2 regions of the Streptomyces sp. NPDC026672 genome follow, and region 1 is predicted to be linked to the other one. Evidence: riboswitches for the same ligand, from Rfam matches in the RefSeq annotation. Region 1 holds a riboswitch; the other holds the start of a gene.

The links. Region 1 has a riboswitch for cyclic di-AMP ahead of AB0F77_RS06295 (transglycosylase family protein). Riboswitches for the same ligand answer to the same signal wherever they lie in the genome.
Region 2: it holds a riboswitch for cyclic di-AMP, as region 1 does, so the genes downstream of both, AB0F77_RS08565 (transglycosylase SLT domain-containing protein) here and AB0F77_RS06295 (transglycosylase family protein) in region 1, are expected to answer to the same signal.

What each region holds. Positions count from the first base shown of each region.
Region 1 covers NZ_JBEZXS010000004.1:272,163-276,573, forward strand. The annotation lists partial or broken gene AB0F77_RS06285 (cytochrome P450) at 284-793, shown strand; gene AB0F77_RS06290 (transglycosylase family protein) at 995-2,032, shown strand; cyclic di-AMP (ydaO/yuaA leader) riboswitch at 2,230-2,397, shown strand; gene AB0F77_RS06295 (transglycosylase family protein) at 2,402-3,118, shown strand; gene eno (phosphopyruvate hydratase) at 3,463-4,411, shown strand, end outside.
Region 2 covers NZ_JBEZXS010000006.1:42,621-47,031, forward strand. The annotation lists gene AB0F77_RS08555 (FAD-dependent oxidoreductase) at 1-728, shown strand, start outside; gene AB0F77_RS08560 (HAD family hydrolase) at 916-1,722, shown strand; gene AB0F77_RS08565 (transglycosylase SLT domain-containing protein) at 1,734-2,225, opposite strand; cyclic di-AMP (ydaO/yuaA leader) riboswitch at 2,231-2,411, opposite strand; gene AB0F77_RS08570 (polyprenyl synthetase family protein) at 3,071-4,081, shown strand.

The sequences.
Region 1 (4,411 bases):
GCCGATCGATCCCATGCGGACTCGACAGCTCAAGTGGTGGCAGAAGGATGCCTGGCCCGCGGTCATGGAGGCCCTCGGCGCGGACAAGAGGGGGGTGGAGGCATACCGCCGGCCGACCCTTCCTCAGCTCACGGTCACCGGCCAGCTTCGTGCCGGCCTGCTGGCGGAGGTGCGGAGCGAGGCGCCCAGGGACAAGGGGGAGAGCGCGATCATCGACCCCAACGCGGTCAAGGCGGACGGGCCCGGCTACTCCATTCTTTCTGCTACCGGTCAGATCGGCGTCGAGACGACGGTCAACCTCATCGGCAACGGCACGTACGCGCTGCTCACCCACCCCGAGCAGCGCCGCCGCCTGCAGAGTTCCCTCGCGGCGGGCGAACGCGGCCTGCTGGAGACCGGCGTCGAGGAACTCCTGCGCTACGACGGCCCGGTGGAGCTGGCGACCTGGCGCTTCGCCACCGAGCCGCTGCGCGTCGGCGGACAGGACATCGCGGCCGGCGACCCCGTGCTCGTCGTCCTCGCGGCGGCCGACCGGGACCCCGAGCGGTTCGCCGACCCGGACGTCCTCGACCTCGGCCGACGTGACAATCAGCACCTCGGATACGGGCATGGCATCCACTACTGCCTCGGCGCACCCTTCGCCAGGCTCGAAGGTCAGACCGCGCTCGCCACCCTCCTCACCCGCCTCCCCGACCTCCGACTCGCGGTGGAACCAACCGATTTGCGGTGGCGTGGTGGGCTCATCATGCGCGGACTGCGCACTTTGCCCGTGGAGTTCACACCCGTACCGTAATCAACCCCCGTGCCCCGAACCGTTCCTCGGCCGGAGGCATGTGCGCGGGGCAAGGTGACGCACGCTCAACTCCGTGATCTTCACGTGATCTGCGCGGCATGAACTTGTGACAGTGATCGTCAGTCGATACGTTCACTCGTCAGCGTGGCACTCCCGCACCACCGCCGCGCCGGTCAACGCTGTCGCACGAAAGGCAACCGCATGCTCTCCGGGAACGGTCGTCACCGTCGCCCCCGTCAGGCTCCGGCTCTCCTCGTCGCGGCCGGAGTGACCGGCTCCGCCATCGCCATCCCCCTCCTCGGTGCCGGCGGCGCGAGCGCGGCGGACGGCACCACCTGGGACAAGGTCGCCGAGTGCGAGAGCGGCGGCTCCTGGAGCGCCAACACCGGCAACGGGTACTTCGGCGGTCTCCAGCTGACCCAGGACTTCTGGGAGAAGTACGGCGGCATGGAGTACGCCTCCAGCCCCGACCAGGCCAGCCGTTCGCAGCAGATATCCGTCGCCGAGAACATCCTCGCCCACCGGGGCACCGCCCCCTGGGCCACGTGCGCGCTGCTGTCCGGGCTGAGCGCCAAGTCGGGCTCGGTCGACGTCGACACCGGCGTCTCGGACGACGATGCGTCCGACCCCGAGGACTCCTCCACCCCCTCGGGGCTGTCCGATTCATCGAATTCCAGTGACTCGTCCGGTTTGCCGGACTCGTCGCCGTCGGACGGTTCTTCGCACGGTTCCTCCCGTGACTCGTCCCCCTCCTCGCCGTCCGGGTCCGCGTCGCACGACGGCCGGGACGACAAGGGCGACGAGGACGGCAAGGGCGGAAGCACGGGTGACGACCACCGCTCCTCCCGGTCGTCCGGGGCGGACACCTCGCGGATCCCCGCTCCGGCCGCCTCGACCGAGGCGGACGAATCGCCCGTCGTGCTCCCCGGGGCCGACTCCGCCGACAAGTCGGCGCAGAGCGGCGGCTCCTGGAGCCTCGTCGACACCGGCGCGCTCGGCGGCGGCAGACACCGTGGCGGCAGCGCGGAGGAGACCCAGGAGAACGGGACGAAGAGCCAGACGGTCGAGTCGTCGGGCCGTCACGCCTACACGGTCCGCGACGGCGACACCCTCTGCTCCATCGCCGACTCCCTTGACCTGGACGGCGGGTGGCGCAAGCTGTACGCCGACAACCGGGCGGCCGTCGGTGTCGACCCGAACCACATCGCCCCCGGTCAGACCCTGGAACTCAACGCCTGAAAAGGTGTGAACCAGGCGGAGTTGACGTCCTGATTCGCCATTGAATGTCCGCTTTGGTGAAAGTGTGGGATGAGTCTCAGAAGCCCTGATCGTCTTTGATATTCCGCGGATCGCGTGTCTACGGTCATGTCCGCTCGTCACCACGAGCCCCGGCTGCCGCAACGCCGAGTCCTGCCAGCGGCCGTACGGGAACAGTCGTCGCGTCAGCGCCGCAGGCAGGAGCGGGGGACCCAAGGTAGGCGCCGCGCCGGTCGTTGGACCGGGGTGGCTCGGGGTGAAGCCGTGCCTCTTCACGGGGGCACGGCCGGGCAACTCAACCGGCCCGAACCCGACAGCTCACCTCGCAGGCGTCGGTGAGGGGATCGATCCATGCTGTTCTCCGGCAAGGGCAAGCACCGCCGTCCGTCCAAGGCCACTCGTGCCATCGCGTTCGCCGGTGTCACCGGCGCCGTCGTCGCCGTCCCGCTCATGGCGGCCGGCAACGCCTCCGCCGCCACCGCGTCCCAGTGGGACGCCGTCGCCCGGTGCGAGTCCGGCGGCAACTGGTCCATCAACACCGGCAACGGCTACTACGGCGGTCTCCAGTTCTCCGCCTCCACCTGGGCCGCGTACGGCGGCACGCAGTACGCCTCGACCGCCGACAAGGCCACCAAGTCGCAGCAGATAGAGATCGCCGAGAAGGTCCTCGCGGCGCAGGGCAAGGGCGCCTGGCCGGTGTGCGGCACGGGTCTGACCAGCACGCCGTACAGCGGTGGCGGCACGTCGAGCAGCGCCCCGTCCTCCTCCTCCGGCTCCTCCGGCTCCACCGGCTCGTCGAAGTCCACGACCGCGAACCGGTCCACCGAGAAGCCGGCCGCGTCGCGCTCCAGCGAGCGTCCGGCGCCGAGCAGGACCGTGACGACGCCGACCGGCAAGAAGGTCGAGAAGGGCGACGGGGAGTACAAGGTCGTCAAGGGCGACACCCTCAGCTCCATCGCCCAGAAGCACAAGGTCGCGGGCGGCTGGAAGAAGCTGTTCGACCTCAACAAGGACATCGTCCGGGACGCCGACCTCATCTACCCGGGTCAGCAGCTCCACCTGAAGTAACCCACCCCCGGCCCGGGCGCCCCCACGCCCCCCACGAGGGCCACTTCCCCCCCACACAAGGGCCGCCTCCCCCACGAGGCCCCCGGTCTCCCCGCCCCGGTGCGTGTTCCCCCGTACGCACCGGGGCGGGGTTTCGTCCGTCCGGGGTCGGGGGCAGGGTGTCCACCGTTCCCGTCGGCTCCATCCGATTTCCACCCAGGATTTGTTCCGAGGTGGAACAATACGGTCCGTTCGTGTGTGTCCACGGGACGGTCGGTCGGCTGGCCGATGGCCCCGGGGCGGTTAGGCTCTAGTCGCAAGGCCCACACAGCCCCGCACTTCCAGCGTCACATCCCAAGAAGGAGATGCTCGTGCCGTCCATCGACGTCGTCGTAGCCCGGGAAATCCTGGACTCCCGAGGCAACCCCACGGTCGAGGTCGAGGTCGGCCTCGACGACGGCAGCACGGGTCGTGCCGCCGTTCCCTCCGGCGCCTCCACCGGCGCCTTCGAGGCCATCGAGCTCCGCGACGGTGACCCCAACCGCTACCAGGGCAAGGGCGTCGAGAAGGCCGTCCTCGCCGTCATCGAGCAGATCGGCCCCGAGCTGGTCGGCTACGACGCCACCGAGCAGCGCCTGATCGACCAGGCCATGTTCGACCTGGACGCCACCGACAACAAGGGCTCCCTCGGCGCCAACGCCATCCTCGGCGTCTCCCTCGCCGTGGCGCATGCCGCCTCCGAGGCCAGCGACCTCCCCCTCTTCCGCTACCTGGGCGGCCCGAACGCGCACCTGCTCCCGGTGCCGATGATGAACATCCTGAACGGCGGCTCGCACGCCGACTCCAACGTGGACATCCAGGAGTTCATGATCGCCCCGATCGGCGCGGAGTCCTTCTCCGAGGCCCTGCGCTGGGGCGCCGAGGTCTACCACACCCTCAAGAAGGTCCTGAAGAGCAAGGGCCTGGCCACCGGCCTCGGCGACGAGGGCGGCTTCGCCCCGAACCTGGAGTCCAACCGCGCCGCCCTCGACCTCATCCTGGAGGCGATCAAGGAGGCCGGTTACGTCCCCGGCGAGCAGATCGCCCTCGCGCTCGACGTCGCCGCCTCCGAGTTCTACAAGGACGGCAAGTACCTCTTCGAGGGCAAGGAGCGCTCCGCCGCCGAGATGACGGAGTACTACGAGGAGCTCGTGGCGGCCTACCCGCTCGTCTCCGTCGAGGACCCGCTGTTCGAGGACGACTGGGCGGGCTGGAAGGTCCTCACCGACCGGCTCGGCGACAAGGTCCAGATCGTCGGCGACGACCTGTTCGTCA
Region 2 (4,411 bases), on a different contig from region 1:
GACCGGCGCCGGCGGGCCCGGTGTCGCACAGCTCCCAGCACCACGACCTCGGCCGGTTCTCCGGAAGGGAACTGATCGTCGTCGGGGCCGGCCAGTCCGCGCTGGAGACGGCGGCGCTGGCGGCGGAGGCGGGCGCGCGGGTCAGGGTGGTCTCGCGCGGCCGGGGCCGGGTCGCCTTCGGCGCACCGCCCTGGAAGCAGCCGCGGCTGCGCCCCGAGTCGCCCTTCGGCCGCGCCTGGTCGCTGTGGGCCCTCAGCTACTACCCGCAGCCCTACCGTCATCTCCCGGCCCGCGCCCGCCACTACCTGGTCCGCCGGGTCCTCGGGCCGCTCGGCGCCTGGTGGTTGCGCGACCGCTTCGAGGGCAAGGTGGAGGTCCGCGAGGTCGAGCGCGTGCTGGGCGCGGCCACCGAGGACGGCGGCACGGTCCTCACCGTGCGCACCCACACCGGGGCGACGTACCGGCTGGTCGCCGACCACGTCGTCGCGGCCACCGGTTACCGCGTGGACACCGCCGCGATGGACTTCCTCGGCGCGGGCCTGCGGACCGCGCTCACGGTGAGCCGCGGCGCACCGGTGCTCGGCGCCGGATACGTCTCGTCGGTGCCGGGCCTCTACTTCACCGGCCTGCCCGCGGCCTCCTCGTACGGGCCGGTGATGCGCTTCGTCTGCGGCACCGCGTTCGCCTCGCCGCGCCTGGCCGCGCATCTGGCGGCGGCCCACGGCTGAGCCCGCGCCCGCGTCCCTGCGGTGCGGTGGGCCGCGGTCCCGGCGGCGCGACGAGCCGCGCTCCAACAGCGCGGTGGGCCGCGGGCCGGACGTGGTGAACCGCACAACTTAGCGCGGGTCACCCGGGGTTGAACAGCTCGGGACGACGGGGTGAGTGATCGGAGCGCGTTGTCCGTATTCTCTGATCATGGCCGTACCTCCCCGCTGTTCACTCGTCGCCACGGACCTTGACGGAACGCTCCTGCGCGGTGACGACACACTCTCCGACCGGTCGCTCGCGGCGCTCGCGCGGGTGACCGAGGCGGGGGCCCGGCACCTCGTGGTGACCGGCCGCCCGGCGCCGAGGGTGCGGCCGCTGCTCGACGTCCTCGGCTCCACGGGCCTCGCGGTGTGCGGGCAGGGGGCGCAGGTGTACGACGCCGGAGCGGACCGGCTGCTGTGGTCGGTCACCCTGGACCGGGAACTGGCCGAGACGGCGCTCGGCAAGATCGAGGCCGAGGTGGGGGAGGTGTACGCGGCCGTCGACCAGGACGGGGTGGACGGGCTCACGCTCGTCGAGTCCGGGTACGTGATGCCCCATCCGACGCTGCCCGCCGTGCGGGTGGAGCGGCGCGACGACCTGTGGTGCGCGCCCATCAGCAAGGTGCTGCTGCGCCACCACAGCCTGTCGGACGACGAGTTGGCGGCGACGGCGCGTTCGGTGGTGGGTTCGCTGGCGACCGTGACGATGTCGGGGCCGGGGACGGTGGAGCTCCAGCCGAGCGGCATCACCAAGGCGACCGGTCTGGCGCTGGCCGCCGAGCACCTGGGGCTGAGCCGGCGGGAGGCGATCGCCTTCGGGGACATGCCCAACGACATCCCCATGTTCCACTGGGCCGCCCACGGGGTCGCGATGGCCAACGCGCATCCCGAACTCAAGGCGGTGGCCGACGAGGTCACCTCGTCCAACGAGGACGACGGCATCGCCGTCGTCCTCGAAAGACTGTTCGCGTGAGGGGTGCCGGCCTAGTAGGCGCCGTGGACGTTGTCCATCGAGCCGTAGCGCGCGGCGGCGTAGTTGCAGGCCGCGGTGATGTTGGCGACCGGGTCGTAGATGTCGAACGACGTGCCGACCACGTGGTAGGCGTTGAACGTCGGGTCGATCACCTGGAGCAGGCCCTTGGAGGGGGTGCCGGCGGCGGCGTTGGAGTCCCAGTTGTTGATGGCCATGGGGTTGCCCGAGGACTCCCGCATGATGTTGCGGTAGATGCCGTTGTACGTGCCCGGGATGTGCCGCTCCGCCATGATCGCGAGGGATTCGCGGATCCAGCCGTCGAGGTTGTTCGGGTAGCCGGCCAGGGTCGTGGCGGGCGTGGTGCTCGTGGACGCGGGGGCCGCGGAGGCGCCGGTGGCGCCGATCAGCGGAAGGGCGAGTACGGCGGCGCCGGTACCGGCGACGACGAGGGTGCGCACCAGGCGGTTGGCGCGGAAACGGCTGTGCTGAGCGGCAGCGGGCATGTCGGAATTCCTCTCCGGCCGCCTGCGAGGTGAGCTGTCGGGTTCGGGCGGGGAGGTGCCCGGCCGGGTCGCGGGGACGCGACACGACTTCACCCCGAGCCGTTCCGGTACGACGGGTGTCGTTCCGGTCCGGCGACTTACCTGGGTCCCCCGCTCCTGCCGTACGTGAATGAGTTCGTTGATGGTCGTGTCGGACGCCGGCAGGATTAGGCGTTCGCCCGACAGGCCCGGAACGTATGCGACAGCACATGTCCGGAACAAGTGGCTGACATGCGGCTCGTACCAATTGACCTTGGTCCGGTGCGTATGGGGCGCTTGATCCTTTGCGGTTGCCAACACTCAACTCGCTTGCCGGGCAAGGGTGTGCAAGGGTTTCTCCAGGTATTCCTCCCGAGGGGCACAAGTGACCCAACTCACGCGCGGAGGGGTTCGGCCGTTATATCCACCAAGGGGAATCGGAGTATTAATAGCGGCAAAACGGGCACGTCGGTCCGCATCGGTCGGTATTGCTCCCGGGGTGTGTTCCGGGGGTGCGGAATTCGCTTTTCCGTGACCCTTCGAGGGGTATACGTGACACCGCTCACGATCGACGGAGGTGAGGGTGGAACCGTGCGTGTGGTGTCGGTCGTTGTCCCGGCACGTAACGTGTAGTCGAGAAATATCGCCCATATGAGTCATATGGGCCGATGGGAAACATACCGGCCGAGCGGTGGTACCGCCCGGTCCGGCCGGGTGGGCGCTATCGGTGATCGAAACATGACCGGATACGCTGACTCGGGTGAGGGCAGCGACCTATCGACAAACCGTGTGACCGCCAGCAGACACCAGCAGACAGGAGACCCCTCGTGACCGTCGTCGGGCCGTTCGGGCTGAGCGTGCGGGACCAGGCTCTGGAAGCCGATGTCCAGGCCGGATTGACGGCTGTCGAAGAAGGCTTGCTCGAAGCCACCAAGAGCGAGGTCCCGTTCATCACGGAGGCCGCGCAGCACCTGGTGCGCGCGGGCGGGAAGCGCTTCCGGCCGCTGCTCGTGATGCTGGCGGCGCAGTTCGGCGATCCGTACGCACCCGGGATCGTGCCCTCGGCCGTCGTGGTCGAGCTGACCCACCTCGCGACGCTGTACCACGACGACGTGATGGACGAGGCGGCGGTGCGGCGCGGGGTCGACAGCGCCAACACCCGCTGGGGGAACTCGGTCGCGGTCCTCACCGGCGACTTCCTGTTCGCGCGGGCCTCGCAGATCCTCGCCGACCTCGGCCCGGAGGCGGTCCGGGTCCAGGCCGTCGCGTTCGAACGGCTCGTCACCGGGCAGATCCTGGAGACCGCGGGGCCGTCGGACGGACGGGACCCGGTCGAGCACTACCTCGACGTGCTGGGCGGCAAGACGGGGTCGCTGGTCGCGGTGTCGTGCCGGTTCGGCGCGATGATGTCCGGGGCTGACGAGACGGTCGTGGACGTGCTCACGCAGTACGGCGAGCGGCTGGGCGTCGCGTTCCAGCTCGCGGACGACGTGCTGGACATCGCGTCCGACTCGCGCGAGTCCGGGAAGACGCCCGGGACGGATCTGCGCGAGGGCGTGCCCACGCTGCCGGTGCTGCGGCTGCGGGAGCGGGCGGCGCGGCTGGGGCTGGCCGAGGACCTCGCGCTGTGCGAGCTGCTGGACTCCGACCTCACGGACGACGCGCGGCACGCCGACGCACTGGCCGCGCTGCGGGCGCATCCGGCGCTGGAGCAGGCCCGGCGGGACACCGTGCGGTACGCGGAGGACGCGCGGTCGGCGTTGGCGCCGTTGCCGGAGTGCGATGCGAAGGCCGCGTTGCTGGAACTCTGCGACGCGGTGGTCCACCGAGCGGGCTAGCCGGCCTTCCTGCCCACCCACCCGACTCGGTCCCTCGAACAGCACCCCCACGGGGCTCCACCCCGGACCCCGGAGGGGCGCACCCCGCGAGGCTGCCGACCGTCCCCACGCGCGTTGGGTGGGACGCCCCCTTCCCCGTGGAACTCCGGCCCCCGCCCGCCTCCCGCCGAGCGCCGCCCTCCCTCCCCCTACGGGACCGTCCCTCCGTCGCCTCCCCGTGTCATACCGGAGGTGTACACGGAGTTGGGACCGAGGGGTGACGATTGCGGGGGAGGGATTTGGTCTGATGGTGAGCACGGAAATCACCACTCCTCACCGATTCGGGTGAGA